Regions from separate parts of the Levilactobacillus yiduensis genome, predicted to be linked through region 4. Evidence: predicted binding sites of a transcription regulator. Region 4 holds the regulator's gene; each other region holds the start of a gene.
The links. Region 4 encodes NrdR, which represses ribonucleotide reductase genes. Its sites were predicted from a motif close to ACACNATATATNGTGT; they were not measured.
Positions count from the first base shown of each region.

Region 1: the regulator NrdR is predicted to act here: its motif matches at 3,314-3,329, upstream of nrdH (glutaredoxin-like protein NrdH).
Region 2: the regulator NrdR is predicted to act here: its motif matches at 3,278-3,293, upstream of NGM66_RS10295 (deoxynucleoside kinase).
Region 3: the regulator NrdR is predicted to act here: its motif matches at 3,327-3,342, upstream of NGM66_RS13315 (deoxynucleoside kinase).

Region 1 is NZ_JAMXAZ010000003.1:140,240-147,422, forward strand. Features, by position in the region: gene dnaX (DNA polymerase III subunit gamma/tau) at 1-523, opposite strand, end outside; RNA gene ffs (signal recognition particle sRNA small type) at 1,951-2,037, opposite strand; gene tadA (tRNA adenosine(34) deaminase TadA) at 2,060-2,611, opposite strand; gene NGM66_RS03060 (class I SAM-dependent methyltransferase) at 2,636-3,238, opposite strand; gene nrdH (glutaredoxin-like protein NrdH) at 3,438-3,665, shown strand; gene nrdE (class 1b ribonucleoside-diphosphate reductase subunit alpha) at 3,775-5,940, shown strand; gene nrdF (class 1b ribonucleoside-diphosphate reductase subunit beta) at 5,979-6,974, shown strand.
Region 2 is NZ_JAMXAZ010000018.1:48,212-55,394, reverse strand. Features, by position in the region: gene NGM66_RS10310 (lp_1002 family arylesterase) at 1-540, opposite strand, end outside; gene NGM66_RS10305 (GNAT family N-acetyltransferase) at 729-1,274, shown strand; lysine riboswitch at 1,335-1,516, shown strand; gene NGM66_RS10300 (amino acid permease) at 1,636-3,135, shown strand; gene NGM66_RS10295 (deoxynucleoside kinase) at 3,410-4,042, shown strand; gene serS (serine--tRNA ligase) at 4,882-6,153, shown strand; tRNA gene NGM66_RS10285 (tRNA-Val) at 6,948-7,020, shown strand; tRNA gene NGM66_RS10280 (tRNA-Leu) at 7,059-7,140, shown strand; tRNA gene NGM66_RS10275 (tRNA-Thr) at 7,176-7,183, shown strand, end outside.
Region 3 is NZ_JAMXAZ010000035.1:8,895-16,077, forward strand. Features, by position in the region: gene NGM66_RS13300 (DHA2 family efflux MFS transporter permease subunit) at 233-1,714, shown strand; gene NGM66_RS13305 (DUF960 domain-containing protein) at 1,780-2,103, shown strand; gene NGM66_RS13310 (Cof-type HAD-IIB family hydrolase) at 2,440-3,210, opposite strand; gene NGM66_RS13315 (deoxynucleoside kinase) at 3,365-4,009, shown strand; gene pgmB (beta-phosphoglucomutase) at 4,804-5,475, opposite strand; gene NGM66_RS13325 (glycoside hydrolase family 65 protein) at 5,488-7,183, opposite strand, start outside.
Region 4 is NZ_JAMXAZ010000007.1:103,541-110,723, reverse strand. Features, by position in the region: gene polA (DNA polymerase I) at 1-2,636, shown strand, start outside; gene mutM (DNA-formamidopyrimidine glycosylase) at 2,657-3,517, shown strand; gene coaE (dephospho-CoA kinase) at 3,510-4,139, shown strand; gene nrdR (transcriptional regulator NrdR) at 4,139-4,645, shown strand; gene NGM66_RS05990 (replication initiation and membrane attachment family protein) at 4,649-6,013, shown strand; gene dnaI (primosomal protein DnaI) at 6,017-6,943, shown strand.

The DNA.
Region 1 (7,183 bases), on a different contig from region 4:
AATCAAATCGCTGGGTCCGTGAAATAATCGTGGCCGGAATCTTGTGGGGTTCCGTGGTGGCCAGGATAAAGATCACGTTAGCCGGTGGCTCTTCCAAGGTCTTCAGTAAGGCGTTGAACGCCCCCGTTGACAGCATGTGCACTTCGTCAATGATGTAGACCTTGTAGTCGGCTACCGTGGGCGCGTACTTGACCTTGTCCCGAATGTCCCGAATTTCTTCGACCCCGTTGTTCGACGCGGCATCAATTTCAATGACGTCGTTTAACGTGCCGGCCGTAATGGCTTTGCAGGTGTCACATTCGTTGCAGGGTTCACCGTCTTGTTGGTGATGACAGTTGATGGCCTTGGCAAAAATTTTAGCAGCCGAGGTCTTCCCGGTTCCCCGTGGCCCCGCAAACAGATAGGCGTGGCTGATCTGATTCGTCGTAATGGCGTTCTTCAAGGTCCGGGTAATGACTTCTTGCCCAATCATATCCTCAAATCGTTGGGGCCGCCAAACCCGGTAAAGTGCTTGATAAGCCATGCAATCCGTTCCTTTCATTCACAATTCTTTTCGGCGTAGCTACTGGACTGACAGCTACGCAATCGTCTGTTCTCTAACTAAATTCGCTGATTAACATTATAGCCTTTTTCAGTGGTCGCTGTCACGGATTGACTAGTAGATTTACGCAAAATTAATCCAGTTGACTAGCAACATTGGTTAGCCTGGCCGCCTTACGTTGCGCGAAAGCTAGGCTGGAACGCTGGGGAAGGACGCCCCGAGCCAAAAATCGGTCTCGGCGCTTGCTTTGAGCCAGTAGGTCGCTGTCTCAAAGTCACCAATTTGCCAGCAAAGACCGCTGACAAATTCCCCGGCTGAGCCTAGTTTCGCTCCACTCCGGCTGACACGTGACGGAAATCCATCAGCCAACTCATATCGTCCGTTCACTAGGATTTGTCAAACCCGTTGCCTGCGACTGCCAGGGGTTCCGCCTGCTCTGGGGGACACCTCCAGCCAAAGAGCGGGCTTCCGGTTCGCTTAAAAGCCTGGCAAAAATCGCCAATCTCTCAAGTCGCCCCACGCTGTAGGCTGAGAAAAACCCCCAGCCAACACCGTCGACACAGCTGGCTACACCCCTGGCAGCCTCCGGCAATGATAGTGTGCCCACAGTTGAGATTGCGTTAACCCAGCCGTGTCATGACTGAATTGTTCGTTTGATGCTTTCTTCTATAGTAAATGGTCAAAATCATGAATGACACACAGTGACTGATTAAATGCTGCCATAATCATTGTCGTATACCATCGTTCACCTACATATTAATCAGTTACATAGCACATCTGTAAATATATCATCAGCACGATGGAACCCTCTTTCAGACCAGGGGGCGGTCTACTGGCCGATTCCAATTAACAAGTACCTGTTCAGTGATTGTACGTTTGTCCAAATTCGATGCTAGAACCAGCTGGAACTGAAGGCTAAATCTATTGTCGATTAGAGTCACCCTGTAGCCGAGAGTTCGCCAAATATGGGTTCAGTCGTGGGAGTTCCCTTAGCAGCGGGTTGGGCTGGTTAGGGAACTGGCAACTTGGAGACGTGGGTTACCGGCTTCAAGTTGAGGGGCGAGACCGCTCTTCGGCTCGCCCCGGCGCCCACAACGTTCCGACCCATATTTGGCGAACGGCAGGCGGCCAGCTCGGATTGTGTCGCTGCAAACACCTAGCCTTACCACACGCTTAGTCGCATGCCATAAAAAAAGTTTGGGACAAAACGCCCAAACTCTTTGGTATCTCTGAGCTTATATTGCTGAAACCTGGGTCAAAAGGCAGCTGGTTCCGCTTAAAACTGATAAGCAAACAATCCAAGCCCAGGATTATTCGCTTATCAGTCTTAATGCTCGCCAGCTAATCGCCTTCTGTCCCACTCTCATAAAAAAACTCCCAGTCAATCGACTAGGAGTTGTTGATATCTCATAAACTTGAAGCACAAAGCGAAACAAACTTAGTGCTGCTTCCTTCCGGACCTGACACGATTCGTAAGCCCACCCTTGCTTCAAGGCCTTAACGGCAAGTACTAGTGTATCATGCTTTTTTCTGGTTGTCTAGCGTCTTCTCATTTTCGGCCTGGGCCGCTGCCCGACGCGCTTTTTTACGGGCCTTTTGCCGGACCCGAGCCGCCCGGAAGAACCGGACCATGCGCTCACCCGCGTCCTTGGCCAACAAGCCCTCGTGCACCGTGACCGTGTGATTCAACCGGCTGTCAGTGAGGGTTTCGTACAGGCTATCGACCGCACCGGCCTTGGGGTCGCGCGCGCCGTAGAAAACCTCAGGAATCCGTGAGTTGATGATGGCCCCACTACACATGAGGCACGGTTCGATCGTCACGTACAGCTGGCAATCTTCCAACCGCCAGCTTTTCAGGGTGCCACAGGCCTCTTCAATGGCCCGGACCTCCGCGTGCATCGTGGCGTCGTTGCCGTGTTCCCGCAGGTTGTGGCCCCGGCCCACGATTTGATTGTCGTGGACGATGACCGCACCGATTGGAACCTCGCCAATCAGGGCCGCCTGGTCTGCTTCGAAGAGGGCTTCTTCCATATAGTGGCGTTGCCGCCCCGTATAATGCTGATCTCGCATCCAGACCCCTTCCTTTCTGGTTCGTTAGGCAAGCGTACTCTCCAAAATATAATAGCCCTTATCCTTTTTAATGTTGGTACAGTTCCCAAACGTTGCTTGCATGGTCTTTTCCGCCGACGGTGCCCCTTGCTTCTTCTGCAAGACAACTGTCAACGTGCCGCCAGGAAGCAAATGATCTTTCGCCCCCGTCAACATGGCTGTGACAACTTGCTTACCAGCCCGTACCGGCGGATTCGTTACGATAGCCGCGTAACGCTCCGTGACGTTGGCATAGACGTCCGATGTCTTGATGTCGACATTGTCGATCTGGTTTGCCACCGCATTTTGCCGGGCTAGACTCAGTGCCAACTCGTTAACATCAACCATCGTGACCTGCCGTTCAGGCCATTTCTTAGCCAGTGCCAAGCCGATTGGCCCGTACCCGGTACCCAGGTCCAACCAAGGGCCAGCTGGGGTCTTGTCCGCATTAAATGCATTGAGCAATGCCCGGGAACCATAGTCCACCCTGTTTTTGGAAAAAACACCGTTGTCGGTGGTAAACAACAATTCGTTGCCTAAGAGGGTAAACGGCCAATGATGTTCCTCGTGTAAAACGTCTGGATTTTGTGTATAATAGTGATTAGTCAATTTCTCCGCCACCTTTATCTCTTATTTTACCGTAGATACCCACCGGTGGCCAATAAAAAAAGTTTATTCGCTGAGACACCATATTTGGTAGTTATTGTATGCTTCAACTACCAAATATGGTGTCTTTTTTGATTGTAATTTTCTCTGACTGGTGTAAACTGTACTCATTGATATTGAAATTGATGAGGAAGTGGCAACAATGAAAGTAACTGTTTATTCCAAGAACAATTGTATGCAGTGTAAGATGACAAAGCGTTTTCTGAGCGAACACAACGTGGAATTTGAAGAACGTAATATTAACCAGAATCCTGAATATGTGACATACCTCAAGGAGAAGGGTTTCCAAGCCGTTCCCGTTGTTGAAGCATCCGGTCACCCAGCCTTTTATGGTTTCCGGCCGGACCAATTAACGCAAATCGCGGGTTAGCCTCTTTTTGAGTTGGCCCAGAGTTGTTTTTGGCGATGTCGTGTTTTGCACGGTGGCGCCATTTTTATTTTGATACTTGCGCATTCTAACCTAGAAAGAGTTGACTAGTATGAGTTTGAAAGACCTAACCGATGTCACGTATTATGATTTGAACAATGAAATTAACATCCCCGTGAACGGTCAGATTCCGTTGAACAAGGACCAGGAAGCTTTACAGGCTTTCCTCAAGGAAAATGTGATTCCTAACACCAAAAAATTTGCGTCCTTACAGGAACGCTTTGACTTCTTGATTGCGCACAACTACGTCGAAAAGCATATCATCGACGCCTACCCGATGAGCTTCATCGAAGACCTCTACGACTACCTGCGCGCCCAAAATTTTCATTTTAAATCCTTCATGGCCGCGTACAAATTCTACGCCCAATACGCCTTGAAGACCGACGACAACGACTACTACCTAGAAAACTTCATTGACCGCGTGGCGATGAACGCGCTGGACTTTGCGGATGGCGACCAACAGTTGGCCCACGACCTGGCCGATGAGATCATTCATCAGCGTTACCAACCTGCAACACCTAGCTTCTTGAATGCCGGGCGTTCGCGGCGTGGTGAACTGGTCTCGTGTTTTCTGATCCAATCGACCGATGACATGAACACCATTGGCCGGACCATCAACTCCGCGCTGCAATTATCCCGTATCGGTGGTGGGGTCGGTATCAGCCTGTCTAACCTGCGGGGGGCCGGTGATCCCATCAAGCACATTGAGGGCGCTGCTTCTGGCGTCGTGCCCGTCATGAAATTACTGGAAGACAGCTTTTCGTACTCCAACCAATTAGGCCAACGGCAAGGCGCCGGTGTGGTCTACCTCAGCGTGTTCCATCCCGACATCGTGGCCTTTTTGAGTGCCAAGAAGGAAAACGCCGACGAAAAGATTCGGCTGAAGACGCTGTCGCTCGGGGTCACGGTTCCCGACAAGTTTTACGAGCTGTGTGCAGCCGACGCGGACATGTACTTATTTAGCCCCTACGACGTCGAACGCATCTACGGTAAGCCGTTCTCCTACGTGGACATCACCCAGGAATACGACAACATGGTCGCTAACCCGGATATTCGCAAGAAGAAGCTAAATGCCCGCGACCTGGAAACGGACATCGGCAAGCTCCAACAAGAATCCGGTTATCCGTACATCGTCAACATCGACACGGCCAACCGCGAGAACCCGATCGACGGGCGTATCGTGATGAGTAATTTGTGCTCTGAAATCATGCAGGTTCAAACGCCATCGACCGTCAACAACCAACAAGAATACATTCAAAAAGGCACCGACATCTCTTGTAACCTCGGCTCCACAAACATCGTGAACCTGATGGCAGCACCTGATTTCGGCCACTCCGTCGAAACCATGGTTCGCGCCCTGACCTTTGTCACGGACCACTCCGATATCGATGTGGTCCCTTCGATCCAAAAAGGAAACCGACTGGCTCACACGATTGGATTGGGCGCCATGGGTCTGCACAGTTACTTTGCCAAGAACCACATGATGTACGGCTCCAAGGACAGCATCGCCTTCACCAGTGTCTACTTCATGTTGCTGAACTACTGGACGCTCAAGGCTTCCAATCAAATCGCCAAGGAACGCCACGAAACCTTCCACAACTTTGAGAAGAGCACCTACGCATCCGGCACTTATTTCGACCGGTACACCGAGACCGACTGGCGGCCTAGCAGCGAAAAGGTTCAAGACCTCTTTGCCAACATTTGGCTACCGGCTCCCGAAGACTGGGTTGCCTTGAAAGCCGACGTCATGCGCGATGGCTTGTACCACCAAAACCGGATGGCCGTGGCACCCAACGGTTCGATCTCTTACATCAACGACACGACGGCCAGCTTACACCCGATCATCAACCGGATCGAAGAACGCCAAGAAAAGACGATTGGGAAGATCTACTACCCAGCACCTTACCTGGACAACGACACCATGCCTTACTACAAGTCCGCTTACGACACCGACATGCGCCGGGTCATCGACGTGTATGCCGCTGCGCAAAAGCACGTGGATCAAGGGATGAGCCTGACGCTGTTCATGCGCTCGACGATTCCCGCCGGCCTATACGAATGGAAGAACGGACGGACGGATAAGATGACGACCCGTGACCTCAGCATTTTGCGCAACTACGCTTATCGCAAGGGTATCAAGTCGTTGTATTACGTCCGGACCTTCACCGACGACAACAACGAAGTCGGCGCCAACCAGTGTGAAAGCTGTGTCATTTAGCATGTCCGTGTCAGGAAACGAAAAAGGAGTGGTTGTCATTGGCAAGAACTGAAAATTATAACGCAATTAATTGGAACCAAGTCTCAGATGAAATCGATAAGGCGACGTGGGAAAAGCTCACCGAGCAATTTTGGCTGGACACCCGAATCCCCGTCTCCAACGACTTGGATGACTGGCGGACGCTGGATACCGACCATCAATGGGTCGTGGGTCACGTCTTCGGCGGATTGACTTTGCTGGATACACTCCAGTCACAAGACGGCATGGCAGCGTTGCGGCGTGATGTACGGACGCCCCACGAAACGGCGGTGCTCAACAACATCCAATTCATGGAATCCGTTCACGCCAAGAGTTACTCCACGATTTTCTCCACGCTGAACACACCGGATGAGATCGACGAAATTTTCCAATGGAGCGACTCTGAGGAATTTCTGCAAAACAAGACCAAGCGCATCTACGACCTCTACCATGACGACGAGCATCCCCTGAAGAAGAAGATCTCCAGTGTCTTTCTGGAAACCTTCCTGTTCTACTCCGGCTTCTTCACACCGCTGTACTACCTGGGGCACAACAAGCTCAACAACGTGGCGGAAATCATCAAGCTGATCTTGCGTGACGAGTCTGTCCACGGCACCTACATCGGCTACAAGTTCCAGTTGGGCATGAAGGAACTCACCGACAACGAGCAACAACAGATGAAAGACTGGATGTATGACTTCTTGTATCAACTCTACGACAACGAAGAAAAGTACACCCACACGTTGTACGACCAAATTGGCTGGTCAGATAAGGTATTGACGTTTATCCGCTACAACGCCAACAAGGCTTTAATGAACCTGGGGCAAGATCCCCTCTTCCCCGATACGGCCGAAGACGTCGACCCCGTGGTCATGAACGGTATTTCCACCTCCACGGCGAACCATGACTTCTTCTCGCAGGTCGGTAACGGCTACCTGTTGGGGAACGTGGAAGCCATGAGCAGCGACGACTACAACATCGGTGAGCCCGCTGATCCGGACGACCCTAATAAATAACCGTCGTGGCGATCTTCGCACGATGACGACAAGTCAATGTGCAATCGAAAAGGATTTGGGTGTGTCTGCCCAAATCCTTTTTTGGCTTGATTATTAATTTATTTGTAATTAACTGGATAAGTCACTTATGATAATCCCCCAGTTTAATTTATACCGACCGTTTGCTTGAAATCGGCTGGCATCGGCGCATGATTCAACTTAACGCGAGC
Region 2 (7,183 bases), on a different contig from region 4:
CTTGTCGGCCGCAATTTGGTCGGGGTCATCCGTCCATTTAGCCAGTGTCTCGGCATCAGTGGGATAGCCGGCAGCGGGCGTGATGACCGGGTAACTGAGAATGACGGCGCGTGGCTTGATCTCGTACGGTGTTGTGCCGGCCAATTTATTGAAGGCGTCGTCATGCCACAGGTCATTGAACAACGCGGTGATGTGGCCGCCGACAGAGAAGCCTGCCACAAAGATATGGTCGGTGTCGATCAGCCAAGCGTTGGCGTTACGCCGCAACAGCGCGACACTCTTGGCCAGTTCCACGACCGGCGTCGGTAACAGTGGGGATTTCTCACCGGCAAAGGTGTAGCGCAGGAAGAAGGCCTGATAGCCGCGAGCGGACCAGGCTAAGGCAAGGTCTTCCGCCTGTTGTTCGGGGATGTGGGTGTAGGCGCCGCCCGGGACGATGATGATGGCGGGGTAAGTTCCGGTATCTTCTTCAGGTTGGCGAAGATAGGCTTGTAAGTAAGCTGGCGAGTTTGGTGCCAGTGGCAAAGTGATTGTTTTCAATTGCGAAACCTCCTGAAATAAGTCATGATAGGATTTAACGGGAAACGACTTGGCCAGATGGTCAGGGTTTCCAAACAAAGGGCGTCACCCCAGTGTGGCCGCGACGCATCAACGGTCGGGGTGACCCACCACTTTATGATTAAAGTATAACGCATTTGGCATGCGAACGGGAAAAGAGGAAACGCAGAATGAATCGGATTATTGAAACGTCACGGGTGCGGGTCCGTCCCTTGACAGAAAGTGACTTGCCAGGGTACCAGCGTTTGTTGACCTTGCCGGTAGTGGCTGCGGCTAACGGGTCTCCGGCGGACGTCTCCACTGAACAGGTCAAACGGTGGCTAGCGGCTGACCGCCAAAGCCCGTTTGCCTTTAGTATCGAGGATAAGAGCACCCAGCGCTTCATGGGGACCATCTTGTTTTACCAACACCTCACGGCAGAGGGGATGCCGAGTGCCACGGAATACGACCTGGGTTATTTCCTCGATCCCCAGGACTGGGGGCAGGGCATCATGCCCGAGGCCATCGACGGCAGCTTACAGTTAGTTCAACAAGCAAAGCAACAATCGCAGACAATCTGGGCTACCTGCTTTGTGACCAACCACCAGTCCCAGCGGGTGCTCGAGAAGCTTGGATTTACCGCGGTCTTACAGCATTTTGTGGGCCCACAGATTGGCGATAAAGCACCTACGCCTGAACGATTATTTCGCTTAGATTTACCGGCTAGAAAAAATTAAGGTGCATTTTTCAAAATTTGAGCTTGCAATGTAAGTTGGTGATGGGTATACTACGAAGTATCGAATAGAAGAGGCGCGACCAACAAGAGTCGCTTTCCGGAGATGGGTCACATCGCTGAAGGAAAGTTAAAGGGGCGGTCGCCGAAATCAACACGTGAGGACATAGCGTGGTGGTTGGGTCCTGGTTCAACAGATCAGGGACTGTCGCAGCCAAATATGGGTTGCGGGGCGCTTTCAACGATATTGACTTGGAATAATGAAACTTCCAATCTCTTTCGCGGGCTTTTCTGGCGAAGGAGATTTTTTTATTGGACTGGGTCGTTTCGAGGAAGTCCTTCTAATCAAGAAGGAGGAAACATTTATGGAACAGAATATGACAAATGCAACAACCAGCGCGGCCTCAGATCAGGTCAAGCGGGGACTCAAGACGCGTCACGTGTCAATGATCGCGTTGGGCGGCTGTATCGGGACTGGGTTATTCGTTGCCAGTGGGTCGGCTATCTCAACTGCCGGTCCTGGTGGGGCGTTAGCAGCCTACGTTGCCATGGGTTTGATGGTGTACTTCCTGATGACCAGTTTGGGTGAAATGGCCACGAACATGCCGATTTCCGGTTCGTTCGCAGCGTATTCAGCTAAGTATGTTGACCCAGCCTTAGGGTTTGCGATGGGCTGGAACTACTGGTTCAACTGGGCCATTACCGTGGCCGTCGACATTTCTACGGCTGCCTTAGTCATGAAGTTCTGGTTACCCGGGGTGCCAAGTTGGATCTGGAGTGCCGTTGCGTTGGGCATTGTCTTTCTGATCAACGCCTTGGCTGTCCAAGCATTCGGGGAAACCGAATTTTGGATGTCCTTGATCAAGGTTGTTACCATCTTCGTCTTCCTGGCTGTCGGCTTAATGACGATCGTTGGAATCATGGGTGGTCACGCCACTGGCTTAGAGAACTTCACCTACAAGAAGGCGCCATTCGTGGGTGGCTTCCCAGCTATCTTGAGTGTCTTCGTAGTTGCCGGGTTCTCGTTCCAAGGAACTGAACTGGTCGGGATTACCGCTGGTGAATCCGAAGATCCTGCACACAGTGTTCCCAAGGCAATCAATTCTGTTTTCTGGCGAATCATTTTATTCTACATTTTAGCTATCTTTGTTATCGCCGCTGTCTTGCCTTACACCAGCAAGGACCTGTTAGGGTCATCTGCTAGTGACATTGCCATCAGTCCCTTCACGTTGGTCTTCCAGCGTGCCGGCTTGGCCGCTGCCGCTAGTGTCATGAACGCCGTTATCTTAACGTCAGTTATTTCCGCTGCTAACTCAGGGATGTACGCTTCCACGCGGATGCTGTACTCCTTATCCAAGGAAGGTTACGCACCAAGCTTGTTCGAACGGACTGGGAAGAACGGGATTCCTTATCCTGCCTTGTTCGCGACGACGATTGTCGCTGCCTTGACCTTCATCAGTAGTATTGCCGGTCCAGAAATTTACATGTGGTTGGTTGCTGCTAGTGGGTTAACCGGCTTCATTGCTTGGTTCGGGATTGCCTTATCGCATTACCGGTTCCGTCGGGCATTTATCAAGCAAGGACACAAGTTATCTGAACTGAGTTATCATGCAAAGTGGTTCCCAGTTGGGCCAATCTTGGCACTGTTCCTGTGTGTGGCTGTGATTGTTGGGCAAGACCCACAATCCTTCTTCTCCGGTAACTGGGAACAAGTCTTGGTCACTTACATCAGTGTGCCATTAGTCTTGATTCTCTACATCGGGTACAAGATCAAGAAGCACACGAAGCTGATTCCATTGAGCGAAGTCGATGTTTCCCCAGTTCACCGTGATGGGACGCTGAAGGAAACAACACCAAACGATTAACAGAAATTAAGTGTGGGCACACGTAATTTTTAAATAAAAATATCGCGGCGTCTAAGCTGGTGGTTGCCAGCTTAGGCGTCGTTTTGGTTCCAGTGAAATCGAGAAAATGGCCACGACATATTGTCTTTTATCCGGGAGGTTGGTACAATATGTGGTGTTGAATTTTTGAGAGTGGGTCAGTGGGCAGGACGCCTGCTGTACCCGTTTTAGTTAGAGATAGGGAAACGCTGTGGCTGTCGTCACGGCCCCGTCGTTATTTAAAGGAGAAGATCGCATGCTTGTATTATCGGGAACTATTGGCGCCGGCAAAACGAGTTTGACCTCGTTATTAGCCGACCACTTGAACAAACCAGCATTTTACGAATCAGTGGATGACAACAAAATCTTGCCACTGTTCTACCAGAACCCGCAGAAGTATGCTTTCTTGTTACAAATTTACTTCTTGAACAAACGGCTCGACAGCATCAAAGCTGCCAACGCCGATGATGAAAGTGTCTTGGATCGTTCGATCTTTGAAGACTCCTTGCTCTTTCACCTAAACGCCGACCTGGGCCGCGCAACCAGCACGGAAGTCGACATTTACGATTCCTTACTGGCCAACATGATGCAAGAATTACCAGACGCCACGCACAAGAAGAACCCTGACTTGTTGATCCACATCAACATTTCGTTTGAAACGATGTTGGAACGCATCAAGAAGCGGGGCCGGTCATACGAACAGATCGACCATGATCCAAGCCTGTACAAGTACTACCAAGAACTGGACCAACGCTACGTGGATTGGTACAACGCTTACGACAAGTCACCAAAGATGCAAATCGACGGCGACAAGCTAGACTTCGTGGAAGACCCAGCTGCACGTCAACAAGTGCTACAACTCATCGACGAAAAAATCGCTTCATTGTAAGCACGCGGTAAGCACGCGTGTTGGGGCACTATGGATTGATCTGGCTGCCTGCTGTTGCACTAGTGGTCGCCCATGCCTGCGGCTGCCAGGGATTCTGCCTACTATGGGGAACGCCTGCAGCCCAGAAGCGGGCTTCCGGCTCGCTTTGAAGCCTGGCTCAGAACCGCCAGTCTCCAAAGTCGTCCCACGCTGTAGGCTGAGAAAAGACCTCAGCCAACACCGTCGACACAGCTGGCGCCATCCCTGACCTCCTCCGGCAAGATAGTCCACCAATCGCCAGCTAGCAATGGACGGTTATGGTCCACGTTAGTCCGTGTTAGTGGCAATCACCACCGTAGCCGAGAGTGAAGCGAAAGTTGTGCTCAGCCGTGGGAGTTCCCTTAGTGGCGGGTTGTGCCGGTTAGGGAACTGGCGTCTTTAAGACGTGATTTACGGCTTAAAGCGAGGGGCGAGACCGCATTTTGGCTCGCCCCGTCCGCCCACAGCGTTCCGGCACAACTTTCGCGCAACGGCAGGCGGATGGGACCATTGTCAGTTGTTAAAGAAAAAAGTTAGTAATTGTTATCTGCCAAGAAATGCGGTATGATGAGACTAATCAAAAACACGTTGTGCCTATTTAGTAGACGGCCAGAGAAGCGGGGAAAGCTGCAAACCGCCACGTCGAATCTTCCAGCACGAGAAATAGTGGGCGGGTAATGCCGCACGGTGCAAACCGTTATCATGTTCAAGGGTGTAACTGGGCGACTGGTTACGAACTTGGGTGGTACCGCGAAGGTCTTCGTCCCATGTGACGGAGGCCTTTTTTGTATCATCCGTGAAAAAAGAGAGGAGCAAACAAGATGTTAGATTTAAAATTGATTCGCCAAGAACCAGACTTTATCAAGGAAAAATTAGCCACACGGGGTGTTGATCCCGCTGATATCGACAGTTTGTTGGCCTTAGATGCCAAGCGTCGGGAATTGATCGTGAAGAGTGAGACCATGAAGGCCCAACGTAACACGGTTTCTGATGAAATTTCTCAATTGAAGCGTAACAAGCAAGACGCCAATGACAAGATCACCGAGATGCGTCAAGTCAGTGGTGAGATCAAGGACATCGACGCCCAATTGGATACGTTAAAGGCACAGGTCCATGATGCGGCCGCTCATTTGCCAAACATTCCGAATGACAACGTACCAGTAGGGCTGACGGAAGACGGCAGTGTTGAGTTGCGCCAATGGGGTGAGAAGCCGAACATGGACTTCACGCCTAAGGCCCACTACGAACTGGGTGAAGACCTGGGAATCTTAGACTTCGAAGCCGGTGCCAAGGTATCTGGGAGCCGTTACCTGTACTACTTGGGTCTCGGTGCGCGTTTGGAACGGGCCGTTTACAACTTCTTCTTGGATGAGAACACCAAGGCGGGCTTCAAGGAAGTCTTGCCACCTTACATCGTGAACGACGATTCCATGTACGGAACTGGCCAATTCCCTAAGTTCAAGGAAGACGTTTACCAACTCCGTGACGAGGAAATGACCTTGATTCCAACGGCCGAAGTCCCCTTGGTCAACTACTACCGTGACGAAGTGATCCCTGAAGAGGACCTGCCAGTGTGGTTCACCGCTTTGACACCTGCCTTCCGTTCCGAAGCCGGGAGTGCCGGTCGTGACACCCGTGGCCTGATCCGCCTGCACCAATTCAACAAGGTCGAAATGGTTAAGTTCTGCAAGCCAGAAAACTCTTGGGATGAACTGGAAGCCTTGACCAAGCACGCTGAGAGCCTCTTACAGAAGCTGGGACTGGCTTATCACGTCATTACCCTGACGACCAGTGACATGAGCTTTACGGCGGCTATGACACATGATTTGGAAGTTTGGTTCCCAGAACAAAACACGTACCGGGAAATTTCTAGTTGCTCAAACACCACGGACTTCCAAGCACGGCGGGCACATATCCAATACCGTGACGACAATGGCAAGTTGCAATACGTTCACGCGCTGAACGGGTCTGGCTTAGCCGTTGGCCGGACGGTCGCAGCCATTTTGGAAAACTACCAAAACGCCGATGGCACCGTAACGATTCCAGACGTGCTGGTTCCTTACATGGGCGGCGTCACGAAGATTACGAAATAGGTTCCTCTCTCCGTCAGCGCCACAAGCACTCCGCCTGCTATGGGGAACGGTTCCAGCCAAAGAACGGGCTTCCACCTCGCGCCAAAGCCTCGCTAAGACCGCGAGTCTCTGAAGGCGTCCCACCCAGTAACCTGGCCTAAAACGCCAGCTAACTGGGTCGACACAGCTGGCTCCACACTTGTGGCGCTGACTCCGGCTGAACTGTTTTTGCACCACGTCACTTTGACTCTTGGTAGTCGGTGGCAGGGTTCGGCTCGGTTTCTGTGTAACAGGAAGCGACTGGGTCGACGCAAGTAAATAAACATCAAAAGTGGTCTCACGCAGTTACTGGCAGCAGTGGCCGAGATAGCGACCAGGGGTCAGGGCAAATGTCCTGGCCTTTTTATTTGGTCTTGATCAGGGGGCGCTGAGGGATTGGGAGAGGGAATCAGGCATAGCGGCAGAAAGATTTTTAGGTAAACACTCATTTTTTTGAATATTTTTGTAATTTCTTATTGACGCGTCTAGGTCCTTCGTATAAAATAGTTTTTGTTGGTTAATTCCGACAGCCAAGAGAGGCTGTCAGTGGAGTGGCCGCGCATCGTCGTGATTGATAAATTCAAATTATTTTGAAAAAAAGCTGGCTTTTTCTTCGCTAGTAGGTTAGAATATTATTTGTTGCTTACCGGGTAGTTATTCAGCTAACGAATATTTATTCAAAATATTTCAAAAAAGTTGTTGACATCATTTGCTCGGCATGGTAAATTATAATAGTTGTTTCAAACGAGAACATTGTTTCTCATTTGAAAGTCCATGGAGGATTAGCTCAGTTGGGAGAGCGTCTGCCTTACAAGCAGAGGGTCACAGGTTCGAGCCCTGTATCCTCCATCGGGACCACGGTCCCTGGCGGTTAGTTCGCCAACGTTGCAGGTGTGGCGGAACTGGCAGACGCGCTAGATTTAGGTTCTAGTGTCTTATGACGTGGGGGTTCGAGTCCCTTCACCTGCATAACTAAATATTGCAAAATATTTTAAAAATATTTTGCCGACTT
Region 3 (7,183 bases), on a different contig from region 4:
ACGGCAGGTGGTCAGCTCGAACCAAGTCGTTTTGTAGTGCCAAGGTGCACGACGATTTAGCTGAAATTTACTGGCGCAATCAGAGGTTCAAAGAAAAAATTTAAGCTAACGACTTGTTTTTTTGACGGTTAGCCGTGATAATTGGTTTATTACTGAAAAACAGAAATTGGGCAGTAGCAGCAATTGGCTACGTAGATTCGTTGTGTGGTGGGGCCAACGTGAGGAGGAAATTATGTCTAAGAAACAAACTAACGTTGGTTTGGTCACTATTGCTGTCTTTGTTGCCACGTTTATGTCAGCCGTTGAGGGGACCATCGTCTCGACGGCCATGCCGACCATTGTCGGTGATCTGCACGGGGTGGCCCTCATGAACTGGGTCTTCTCTATTTTCTTACTGACCAGTGCGCTAGCGACCCCCATCTACGGGAAGTTGGCGGACACCGTTGGTCGGAAATCAGTCTTCTTGGTGGGCCTGTTCATCTTCGTGTTGGGGTCCACGCTGTCCGGCATGTCGCATAGCATGGAAACGCTGATCGCTTGGCGGGCCCTGCAAGGAATTGGGGCCGGCGCCATCATGCCCGTGTCCTTTACGATCTTAGCCGACATCTATCCCGTTGAGCAACGGGCCCGGGTCATGGGTCTCAATGGCTCTGCCTGGGGAATTGCGGCGGTGGTCGCACCGTTACTGGGTGGGTTCATCGTCGACCAATTGAGTTGGCATTGGATCTTCTTTATTAACATTCCTATTGGGATCATTACCATCGCCCTGATTTGGTTCTTCTTAAATGAGTCAACCGAGCGTAAGGCTTTCACCATGGATTGGTTTGGTTGCTTCTGGTTATCAGTGGGGTTGTTGGCAATGATGCTGACGTTCCAGCTGCTAGGGGAAGGTCAGATCAACGTCTTGTGGGTCGTGGCCGGATTTGCCGTGGCCATCGTGGCCTTTGGGCTGTTTATTCGTCAAGAAAAACGAACGGCCGACCCGTTGATTCCGATGTCGCTCTTCAGTAACCGCACCTTTGTGATTCAAAACCTGATTGCCGCATTGTTAAGTGGCTTCATCATGGGCTTTGAAGTTTATTTACCCACTTGGACACAGGGCCTCTTAGGCTTAATGGCGTCACAAGCTGGGTTTGCCATCACGCCAAGCTCGTTGATGTGGATCGTGGGGTCGTTTATTGCGGGGAAGCTCCTGTTGAACCGCTCACCTTACAGTATCGTGAATTTGGCGTTGGCGCTGGTCTTAGTCGGGGCCGTCACGATGGCTGTGATTCCGGCTAGCACGCCGTTCTGGTGCTTCTTCATTATCGCTGCCATCTGTGGGACCGGTTTTGGGATCACCATCACTACCACGACCGTGACCGTTCAAAGCAAGGTGGCCGTGGACGAAGTGGGGGTCGCTACCTCATTTAACACGTTGTCGCGGACGCTGGGGCAAACTATCATGGTCTCCATCTTTGGGATTATCATGAACCTGGAAATGGCCCGGGGCGTTGCCAGTCATCCCGGCACCAGCATGGCAATGATGAATAAGTTAATTAACCCGCAGACGGCTAAAGAATTGCCGGCGCACTTGTTACCGACCCTACATGGTATCCTATATCAAGGGCTCCACGTCATCTTCATTGGCGGGGCACTGCTGATTGTCATCTCATTCTTAGTGAACTTTTTTGATCGCAAGGATACAGAACAGGTTGCGGGGCACCAGGGGTAATTAGTCCCGTTTTAAGTTAAGTTACGGTATAATAATGCTAAACAACCAAAAGTGGAGGCGATAAGATGTTTGAAAGTAATCACGCACGGTACGCAAGTTATGGCACGGTTGCGGCCTTGCCGGATAATATGATTGACGCAATCTGGCAGATTATTGATCACGACCTCCAAGGGTTGTTTCCATTAGATAATCTGTTGACGTTTAAGCTACACAACCACCAAGGCAATACGACCTTTGAATACGTCCAGTCGGATGACAAGCAAATGACGTTGCGGGCGGGATTCGACACGGACTTTGGCTACACGCCAGAGCTGCCAGAAACGGTGTTGGCTTACGACGATGGTGACAGTCAGATTATCCTGCTGCCATCTGAAACGAATGACCGGTAAAAATTGACGCAATGAAAATGGTGATTGTGACGGGGGATGTCCGCTGTCGCAATCACCATTTTTTGTTTTGTCTGAGAGTTGTTTAGTAAATTTAAACGGTCGACGCAAATCTGATAACAGGTGCTGTCTAAAATTCGGCGAGCCGGCTGCAAGTGTTCTGCTAAAGGTTGCAAGTTTAAAAGTAGCTAAACTTATGGTGACACCAGGGTTTACAGGGATAAAATTAGTCTTTGAACGTCATGTAGTCCGTACTGGCCGCCTTACCGTCCGCCCACAGCGTTCCGGCCCATATTCGGCGAACGGTAAGGCGGCCAGTCCACACAAAAATCGTCAGGACTACTGAATCAAACCAAAGTGACGGAGCCCGTGGACGATGCCGTCAGTCGTATTAGAAGTGGTGACGTAAGCGGCTTTAGCCTTGGCTTCCGGCACCCCGTTGCCCATAGAAATCGGTACGTCGACCTCATCAAACATTTGCAGGTCATTGTAGCCGTCGCCAAACGCGTACGTTTTCACGCCTTGAAGACCAGCCTTATCCAGTAGAGCTTGAATGCCGGACTGCTTGCTGACGCCGTGGACCATGGTGTCTAAGCAGCGTGGGTTGTTGCGGACCAGGTCTAATTGGCCAGCAAATTGATCGTGGTATAATTGATCTTTATCGCGGTTGAAGACGTTGATGAAGTTAATCTCTTGATGTTGGTACCAATCAGGATCGACCACGGGGTTCAGCCGCAACAGCTGAAAGTTTTCGGTCGTGTCGGCGTTGGCCTGACTGAGCCGGAAGCCTGCACGATTGTAGTAGGCCAGTGGATCATGGTGAGCGTTGGCGAAGGCCGTGATGGCCGCTAACGTTGGCTGATCAATGATGGAAGCGGTGAGGCGTTTGCCTTCAAACTGCACGTAACTTCCGTTGGCACCGACGACAGAATCAATGCCAGTGGCGTCTAAAACATATTGAATCTCAAAAATGTTTCTTCCTGTCGCAATAACTGGTAAAATATGATGTTGTTGCATTTCGTGAATGGCAGCGATGCTGGCTGGCAAGACGTTCTTGTGGTCGTCAAACAAGGTGCTATCCAAATCAAAAAAGACGATTGCTTGATACATATTTAACCTCCTAAATGTTGACGTGTTGCGGTTCTATTATACAGCAAGAACCAAAGTTGACGAAATGGCGGAAATTTTTTTTGCCAAGCAAATGTAGTAGTTGCCATTTTTATGTTACACTATATCTTGTATTTTTAATTAAAGAGGGGCTATCATGGTGATAATTACAGCTGGAATGATCGGTGTCGGTAAAACGACCCTTACTGGAAAGATTGCGTCACACTTGGAAACTCAAGCATTTTTTGAACCGGTTGGTGATAACCCAGTGTTACCACTTTACTACCGGGACCCAAAGCAATATGGGTTCTTGCTACAAATTTACTTCCTGAACAAGCGGTTTAGCATGATCAAACGGGCCCTTGCGGACGACAACAATGTCCTGGACCGTTCAATCTATGAAGACGCGCTCTTCACGCGGGAAAACAACGCAGAAGGCAACATTACGGACACTGAGCTGGAAGTTTACCTCAACCTGCTGGACAACATGATGAATGAACTGAATGAATTGCCAAAGAAGGCCCCCGATTTGTTGGTTTACGCTGACGCTGACTTCGACACGATCCTCCACCGGATCAAGAAGCGGGGCCGTGACTACGAACAATTCGATGATAATCCTGAATTGGAATCATACTACAAGAAGATGTGGACAGCCTACCAAGGCTGGTTCGCAGACTATGACGTGAGCCCTAAGATCAAGATCGACTTGCAAAAGTACGACCTGGATGTTCCCGGCAACACAGAATTGGTACTGGCCCAAATCGACGATGCCTTAAAGGACATCCGCACGCCAGTTAAATAAGCACGTTGAAGCCACCACCGGTTTAATCGGTTGGTGGTTTTTTTATGGGACGAAATCGTTAAGGAATACTAAAGAAAGGGGGTCGGGGGTGACAAACGGCGGCTGGATTTCGTTAGTAAGTGTATAGGGGCCAAAGATTGCGGATTGAAGAATGAAGGTCGACTAGAATTAATATCATTCAGCGCGATAAAACTAGTTGTGTGCAGTTACGTGGTGCGCACTGGCCGCCTACCGTCCGCCAAATATGGGTCGGAACGCGGTGGGCGGACGGGTCGAGCCAAAGTCCGGTTTCGACACCTCGTCTTTGAGCCGAAGGTCGCGTCTCAAAGACGCCAGTTACCTAACCAGCAAATAGCGCTGCTAAGGTAACTCCCACGGCTGAACCCATATTTGACGAACTCCGGCTACAAGGTGATTACCAATGGACAACTAATTTAACTCCTAGTGTTAGCTACTTTTTTCACTGGCTTGGAGGTTAACATACAGTTACCGAGAAACACCATCCCGCCGGAGTCAACCAGCAGTGCAGCCAGCTGTGTCGTCCCAGTTAGCTGGCGTTTCTGGCCAGGTTACTGGGCGGGACGACTTGAGAGACTGGTGGTTTTTGCCAGGCTTTCAAGCGAACCGGAAGACCGCTCCTCAGTCTGGAGGTGTTCCCCAGAGCAGGCGGAACTGTTGGCTGACGGAGGCATTCTGGTTTCGCAAATCTAAGTGGTTAGAATATTAGTCAACCGTCAATCGAAACCAAAAGAGCACGCCGCCTCCAGTATCGGAAGCCACGTGCTCAAACAGATTTAACCCAGTTTCTTAGCGATGTTGGCCAACGTGACTTCTGCTGTGTCCGCGAAGACCATGTCAGCGGCGCCCAATTCTGTGGCGTCACCAATGCCCAGGGAGACTTCGCCAGCGGCATTGATAGCGGCGACACCAGCGGCGGCATCCTCGACCCCAATGCATTGGTCAGCAGGGAGGTTCAAGAGTTCCGCGCCCTTGGTGTAGATTTCTGGATCCGGCTTGCCGTGGGTCAGGCTAGCGGGGTCAACGATCTTGGGAAAGTAGTCGGCCAGCTGTAATTTGCCCAGAACCCGTGGCGCGTTCTTGGAGGCGGACGCCAGTGACAATTGATACCCCTTGGCACGCAGGTCATCCAAGAAGGCCTTCATACCAGGTAAAATGTTAGCGGGCGTCATCTTATCGACTTCGGCCACGTAGTTCGTGTTTTTTTGGGTGGCCAGTTGTTCCTTTTCGGCTGGGGTGTAGTCGTTTTCCTTGCCGCCAGCCTTGAGGATCATTTCCAACGAGTCCATCCGGCTAATGCCCTTCAAGCCGTTGGCCAGTTCGTCGCTCCAAGCTACGCCCAAAGAATCGGCGAGTTGGTGCCAAGCGGTCCCGTGCAAAATGGAGGTGTCGGTGATGACACCGTCGAGGTCAAAAACAAATCCTTTAATATCAGCAAACTTAGTCATGTAAAGCACTCCTTAATAAGTGATAGTTTGTGGAACGTTAGGTTTTAGTGAAACAGTTTGTTGCCCAATTTTAAGTGTTGCGGTGTGGTCTGCCGTGACGGTCACACGATGGTGATCGATGGCAAAGGTGTAGCGCGTCCCGCGTAGCAGGTGGCTGAATTTAACGGCATCCCAGGCTTGTGGCAAATGCGGATTGACCGTCAACTGTTCTGCCAAGGCGTCGACTCCGGCGTAGTAACGCGTCGACATCAAGGTGACGGCGCCCATGACGCCCAGGTGAATGCCTTCGGCTGTGGTACCACCCTGGATATCGTAGTAGTCAGAGAACAACGCCTGGGAGAAGAGCTTCCAGGATTGGTCCATGTTGCCAGCCATGGCGGTCAGCGCGGCATAAACGATGCGTGACAGCGTGGAGCCATGGGTCGTGCGGTCCAGGTAGTACTGCAGATTTTGCAGTAAAGCGCGGCGGGGCAGGTCATAGCCCAACTGTTTGAGTAGCCCCAAGACCTGGGACGCATCCAGATTGTAAAAGGCCATGAGCGCGTCGGCTTGTTTAGCCACTTGGTAGGCGTCGGGCGTTTTGCCTTCCGCCTTTAGGATGCGGTCCATCCGCGAAATGTCCCCATACTTTTGCCGATACTTGGTGAAGTCCAGTTGCGGCAGCTTGAAGTAGCCCTCGAATTGGCCGATGATGCCGTCTGGACTGATGTCGAGCTTGAGGTGATGACTGACAGCGGCAAATTGCTTAAGCGTATCGTCAGTCACCTGTGTCTTGTGATCGACTGCCTGCAAGGTTTTAGGCGGCAACGTTTGCCGAATCTGCTTGAGCTGGTTGAACAGCCAGGTGACCATCAGATTGGTGTAAGCATTGTTGGCCAGGCCCGTCGTATCAGCGTTGGGATAATTCTCGTGGAACTCGTCCGGGCCCATGACCTTGTCAATCGTGTAACGGTGAGTGGCGTTGTTCAATGTGGTCTTGCTGAGCCAGAATTGGCCGATCTCCTGTAGCATTTCCAAACCGTACTTTGCCATGAAATCGGTATCGCCGGTGATGCGGGTATACAGGATGACGTTGTAGGCAATGGCCAAGGAAACGTGGCGTTGGAGGGACGAGTAGTCGGGGTCCCAGGTGTTGGTCAACGGATTCAGGTGGGTGACCTGTGACTGTTCATCGCCGTGTTCACCGGATTGCCACGGGAACATGGCCCCGGCATAGCCAGCCGCTTGGGCGTTCTTCTTGGCTGCGGGCAAACGCCGGTAGCGATAAAGCAAAAGCTGCCGGGTCAGCTTCGGGTCGTGGAGCGCGAAGACGGGCAAATCAAACATTTCATCCCAGAACACGTGTCCCCGGTAAGCTTCACCGTCCAGTCCCCGGGCGTTGATCGAAGCGTCGATCTGACCCGAACGAATCGCCTGGACCGCCGAGAAGAGGTGATACAGGTTGACCCGAGTCAGTTTTTGCGACGTGATATCGCCGCTGATTTGGATATCGGCGTCCGCCCAACGGCTTTGCCAGTAGTTGGTGCTGCTGGTCAGAGTGTCTTCAAAGGAGGCTTGCTTGAGCTCAGCGGTGGCTGCTTTCAGGAGATTGCCAGTTGTTTCGCGACTGGTGAAGAGGACCACATTTTTTTCAAAGGTATAGGTGTGTTGTGGTTGAACTTCGACCGAGCGCATTTGCCGGACTTGTTGTTCCGCGTTGGGCCGGGTA
Region 4 (7,183 bases):
TTGACGGAAACAGTGTCACGTTTAAGGCCTTCTTCGCGCTGTACACGGCGTTGGGTAAGTTTACCAACAGCGAAGGGCTGCATACGAACGCCATTTACGGCTTCAACACGATGCTAGAGATCATGTTGGACAAGGTGAAGCCCACGCACGCCTTGGTCGCCTTTGATGCGGGGAAAACCACGTTTCGGACTAAGATGTATGACGACTACAAGGGTGGCCGGGCCAAGACCGCACCCGAGTTGTCGGAACAATTTCCCTATGTCAAAGAACTTTTAGCGGCTCGCGGGATTCAGACCTATGAGCTGCCCGACTATGAAGCCGACGATATTATCGGGACCTTGGCCAAGCAGGCCGAGAAAAACGGGTTTACCACGACCATCGTGACCGGGGACCGGGACTTAACGCAGCTGGCTGACGACCACACGACTGTTTCCATTTCCAAGCGTGGGGTCACGGATATTGAGCATTACACACCGGCCTACGTCAAAGAAAAGATGGGTGTCACGCCCGAACAGATCATTGATATCAAGGGGCTCCAAGGAGATAACTCGGATAACTATCCCGGTGTCACGGGCGTGGGTCCCAAGCGGGCCGTGGATTTGATCGGCAAGTACGGGAGCATTGAAAACCTGTACGACCACATTGATGAAATTACCGCCAAGAAGCTCAAGGAACACCTGGTGGCTGACCATGACGAGGCCTTACTGTCCAAGAAGCTCGCAACGATTTTACGCGATGCGCCGGTGACGAAGCAGGTCAACGACTTGGTCTATCAGGGGGATGACCAAGAGAAGCTGGTGGAATTCTACCAACGGATGAACTTTAATCAATTCTTGAGCAAAATGAGCGTTGATGGGGAAGCCCCAACGGCCACGCCAGGCCTTAAGGACGTGGACTTCACGGTCTTGAAGGCAGATAACCTCCAAACGCTCCCGGCCTTTACGGACGGCTGTGAATTTTACTTGGAAATGCTGGGTGACAACTATCATCTGGCCGACTTTGATGGCTTTGTGATCGGCCATGAGGATCACTGGTGGGTTAGTCGCGATACCAGCCTCTTACAGCAGGCGCCCTTGAAGGACCTGTTAGAGTCGGCTGACGTGGCCAAACAGGTCTTTGACGCCAAGCGGACCTACGTGGCGTTGAATCGCTTAGGCGTCACGTTAGCGGGCGTTGACTGCGACCTGTTGATCGTGTCGTACCTGTTGAACACGTATGACAACAGTAATGACCTGGGGCGCGTGGCCATGGAACACGGTTATCACCAGGTGGCAACGGACGAAGACGTCTATGGCAAAGGGGCCAAGGAAGCGATTCCGGCCGACGACGTGGATTTCTTCTCCCATTTGGCACGGAAAGCTCGGGCCATCGAGCAACTCCGGCCACAATTATTCAAGGAGCTGGCCGATAATGAGCAGACCCAGCTCTACCGCGATATTGAATTGCCAATGGCGTTCGTTCTGGCGCGGATGGAAATTGCGGGGATTACCGTAGAAGCCAGCGAACTCGAAGCCATGGGAAGTAAATTTACCGAGCAACTGGCCGAAATTGAACAGACCATTTACAACGAGGCTGGCGAGGAATTTAACATTGGCTCACCCAAACAGCTGGGCCACATTTTATTTGAAAAAATGGGCTTGCCGGTCATCAAGAAGACCAAGACGGGCTATTCCACGGCGGTTGGTGTCTTAGAAAAGCTCGCGGCGGAAGCTCCCATTGCCGAAAATATCTTGAAATACCGTAAGATTGCTAAGATCCAGTCGACTTACGTGGAGGGCTTACTGAAGGTCATCCATCCCGATGATCACAAGGTCCACACCCGCTACCTCCAGACGTTGACGCAGACTGGGCGGTTGTCATCGGTCGACCCGAACTTGCAAAATATCCCGGTGCGTAACGAAGAGGGCCGGGCCATTCGTAAGGCTTTTGTGCCGCGGCATCCGGGTTGGCAAATCTTCTCGTCTGACTACTCACAAATCGAATTGCGGGTCCTGGCCCACATGAGTCATGACGCGAACATGCAAGAGGCCTTCCGTGAGGGCGAAGATATTCACGCGGCCACAGCCCGACGCATCTTTAAGATGGGGCCGGACGAAGAGGTCACGCCCAACATTCGGCGCCAGGCCAAGGCCGTCAACTTCGGAATCGTCTACGGCATCAGTGACTTTGGGTTGTCGCAAAACATTGGCATCACCCGTAAGCAGGCCAAGGCCTTCATCGACACTTACTTTGAAGAGTATCCTGGCGTCAAGGCCTACATGGATCGGATGGTCCAACAGGCCAAGGAACAAGGCTTCGTGGAAACGATTGCGCACCGGCGGCGGTATTTGCCGGACATCAACTCGCGTAACTTCAACCAGCGGTCATTTGCCGAACGGACGGCCATGAACACGCCGATTCAAGGGAGTGCCGCGGATATTATTAAGATTGCCATGATTCAGATGGAAGACGCGGTCAAGGATCTTCAGGCAACGATGTTACTGCAGGTCCATGATGAATTGATCTTCGAAGCCCCGGCTGAGGAGATCGAAACGTTGGCCAAGCTGGTCCCAAGTGTGATGGACTCAGCCGTCAAGTTGGAGATTCCGTTGAAGGTGGAAAGCCATTACGGGCCAACCTGGTACGATGCGAAATAGCGGCAAGGAGACGATAAGCGATGCCAGAATTACCTGAAGTTGAAACGGTTCGCCGGGGGTTGACCCGCCTGGTGCAGGGCGCCACGATCGACCATGTCGACGTCTACTACCGTAAAATGGTTACGCCGGAGGCTGAGGTCTTCACGGCGGACTTGATTGGCCGGCAGATTGAACGGATCGACCGGCGGGGCAAGTATCTGTTATTTCGATTCAGTGGCGAGCTGACCATGGTCTCTCACCTGCGAATGGAAGGCAAATACGACGTCCAACCCACGGGCAGTCCCATTACCAAGCACACCCACGTGGTCTTTCACCTGACCGATGGCCGGGATCTACGCTACACGGACACCCGTAAGTTTGGGCGAATGCGACTGGTTCCCACCGGGACAGAGGGCACGGTCTTGCCATCGCTGGGAAAGCTGGGGCCGGAACCCACGGCAGATACTCTGACGCTGGCGTACATGCAACAGATTTTCCGCAAGTCCCACAAGGTGGTCAAACCCTTCTTGTTGGACCAATCAAAAATTGCCGGACTGGGCAACATTTATGCCGATGAGGTGCTGTGGCTGTCAAAGATCAATCCGTTAACGCCGGTCGATGAATTGACTGACGCGCAACTGGAGACGTTACGGCAGAGCATCATCACCGAAATTGGTTTGGCGATTCAGGGACACGGGACCACGGTGCATTCGTTTTCGACGGCCTTTGGTGAAGCCGGGCAGTTCCAAAATCACCTGCACGTCTATGGCCGTGAAGGTGAACCCTGTGAGCGGTGCGGCACGGAGATCGTTAAGATCAAGGTTGCCCAGCGCGGGACGCACTACTGTCCGCGGTGTCAGCCGGTGCCATTAGATGCATTGGAGGCCTTGCAAGATGACTGAGACTTGGGGATTGACCGGCGGCATTGCGACGGGCAAATCGACTGTGAGCGCCTGGTTACGCGCGGCGGGAATTCCCGTCATTGACGCTGACGTGATTGCCCGTCAAGTCGTGGCACCAAAGACAGCAGGGCTACAGCAGATTGCCCAGGTGTTTGGCGCTGACTTCGTGACTGACGACGGTTTGGACCGCAAAAAATTGGGCCAGTGGGTCTTCACCCAACCGGCTGAGTTGAAAAAGTTAGAAGCCATCACGGCGCCGCTGATTCAAGCCGAGATTCGGCGGGAACTAGCGGCGGCAAAAGCAAAGCAGGTACCAGTCGTCATGATCGACGCACCAACTTTTTTTGAAGTCGGGTATCTGATTCATTTGGTCGATCACGTCATGGTCGTAGCAACCGACGTGGCAACCCAAAAGCAACGCTTAATGGCGCGCGACGGGCTTTCTGCGGCGGATGCACAGGCCAGAATGGACCGGCAGTGGCCACTGGCCAAAAAGATTGCCCAGGCGACGGTCGTCATTGATAACGGGGGAACGATTGCCCAAACGCGCCAACAAGTGGTAAAATGGCTTGACGCCAATAACTTTGGCAACAGTAACCATTTAAAACGAGGTGAACAATAATGCAGTGTCCACACTGTCATCATAATGGATCGCGGGTCGTTGATAGTCGACCCACCGACGACGGGCGCGTGATTCGCCGCCGTCGTGAGTGCGAGAACTGTGGTTTTCGGTTCACGACGTTTGAGCGGGTTGAAGTTACGCCGCTGCTAGTGATTAAGAAGAACGGGACGAGAGAAGAGTTCAACCGGGAGAAAATCCTGCGTGGGATTATCCGTTCCGCTGAAAAACGCCCAGTGGGCATGGATGTCATGACCAATATCGTTGATGAAGTTGAAAATAAGATTCGGGCGCTGGGCGTCAATGAAATCTCCAGTCAGCTGATTGGGGAATACGTGATGAACCGCTTGGTCGACGTCGACGAGATCGCCTACATCCGGTTTGCCAGCGTTTATCGTCAATTCAAAGATACCGGTGTCTTCTTCAACGAGTTGAAGGACATGCTGGCGAAAGACAAAGAAAAAGCTAAAAAGGATTCACCAGATCAGGGACAAAGTGAGGCGAAGTAAAGCATGGAGAATTCCTGGCACCAATTAAAACCACGAACTGGCTTTTTGGTGCGATTAGCGGACCGCTTGACCGATCAGAGTTGGCAGACGTTGACCCAGCTTTACCAGCCGATTGTGGGACCGAGTGCCGCGGGGCTTTACTCGGCCCTTTTTTGGCTCCCAAATCGCGGGGAGTATCAGCGTCACGCCACCCTGTTAGGCCTGCTGGGGATGGACTTGGCCCATTTCTACGAGGCCCGCTTACGCTTGGAGGCCACGGGCCTGTTGACGACGAAGGTCAAGACGGAAGCGGAGTTGACCAGCTTTGTTTATGAGCTGCAAGCCCCGTTGACGCCAGTTGCCTTCTTTCGCGACGACTTGCTCAGCGTGCAGCTACTGGGCGTGGTCGGTGAGGAGGCTTACCGGACTCTGGTGGCCGTCAATACCGTGACGCCCCACGAGACGCCGGGAGAACAGAACATCACCAAGAATTTTCTCGACGTGTTTCACGTGGACGGCCAGGAGCTACAACGCTTACCGGCTGCCATTACGGCGACACGCGAGGAACTGCCAAGTGAGAACGCCGCCCCGGCGCTAACGCCCACGACCCAAGAGGATTTTGATTTCAAGCTCCTCGGCGAGATCTTGGAGCACTCCTTTATCGACACCAAGGCGTTGCGTAGCTACCGGCAACTATTGCTGACGGAGCACGCTACCTATAACCTTGACGAGGTGACCATGGCCCGCTACGTTGGTGAAGCAACTGATTTGGCGACCAATCAATTCGACCCAGAACAGTTTAAACGGGTGATTGCTCAACACTTTTCGCAGCAGCACCGCAGTCAGCCGGTAGAAACGCCAACGGCTACGGCACCTGCGACTGCGGATACTGACTTGAACGCCGCCGAACAAGCGCTGATTACCGTTGCCAGCAAGTCGGCACCAGCACTCTTTTTACAAGGTATCAAGAAAAAGAGTGGGGGCTTCTTGACGGACGGTGAACAGCGCATCGTGCGGGACCTGGTCAGTCGCCAGTTATTTCCCAATTCGGTCTTGAACCTGATGATTTACCATCTGCTAGTCGATGAAGATCGGCCGACGTTGAATAAAAATCTGATGGATACGATTGCCAACGACTGGAGCAAAAGCAAGGTCACCACGCCGCAGCTGGCCATTAAGAAAATCCGTGAACGTCAGCAGGCGCCGCAACCGTCTCGTCGTTCACGGAACCGACAAACGACCGTGAAAGAGACACTGCCAGACTGGGCTAAGAAGCCGACTGCCAAACCGGCGGCCACGCAAGCTAAGCTATCTGATAAGCAGCAACAACAATTGCAGGCGCGGATTGCCAAGCTACAAGAACACAGCAATCACGGGAAGGAGGATTAACCGATGGAAGATTTAAGTAAGACCATGCAACAGTTGATGAATCAACGGCATTTGAACGACAATTACCGCCAGTTGATGGCCAAAGTGTACGATGACCCCATGGTAACGGCCTTTTATCAGGAACATCGTGACGACCTGGCCGAAGACGTCTTGACGCGCTCGGCGGCGAAATTGTATGAGTTCGTCAGTGAACGCGAGAAGTTGGCCAAGGGGGGCACGACCTTTGCGACAGGCTATGAGCCGCAACTGATCGTCTCCAATCATTTGATCGACGTGGCCTACGTACCAACGAAGGAAACACAAGAAAAGCAAGCCCAGCAACAGCTCCGCCAACGGGTGAAGTCGATTGCCATGCCCAAGAGCATTCGTGAGGCCAACCTGAAGAACTTTGATCAGGACCCGGACCGTGCCGAGGCGCTGATGGCCGCGTTGGATTTTGTGGACGCCTATGAAGCCAGTCCTAAACGCCGGCACCAGGCGTTGTATTTGGCCGGGAGCTTTGGCGTTGGCAAGACCTATTTGCTGGCTGCCGTTGCCAATCAACTTGCCGCAGACGGGTTCTCCACCACGTTAGTTCACTTCCCGAGCTTTGCCGTGGAAATGAAGAACGCCATTGCCCAAAATGGGGTGGCGGAGAAGCTGGATGCCTTGAAGAAGTCACCCGTGCTCATGATCGATGACATCGGCGCTGACGCCATGTCTGCGTGGGTGCGTGACGATGTGCTAGGGGTCATTTTGGAGTACCGGATGCAAGAAGAACTGCCCACATTTTTCAGTTCGAACTTCTCCATGGCACAACTGGAAAAGGAACATTTACGCATCTCAACGCGGGGGGACGACGAACCATTGAAAGCCCAGCGATTGATGCAACGGATTCGCTTCTTGGCCCGTGAGATCACCATGATCGGGGCCAACCGCCGGCCACAGTAGAATAACCGCCTTCAGAAAAAAGTCGACGCATGCCTTGACATCTGCTGCGTGTGAGTGTTTAATAGTCTGTGAAACCAAAAGAGCTATGACGAAAGACATGATGGTTACGAGATCGTTCACAGGAAGAGCTGGCCTAGCTTGGAAGCCAGCTTAGCGACCGTAAGCATTACCACTTTCTATCAGCTGTCGAGAGGAAATTTTCGGCCGGTCCGTCCCGTTATCAACGACTAGAGTTCACGG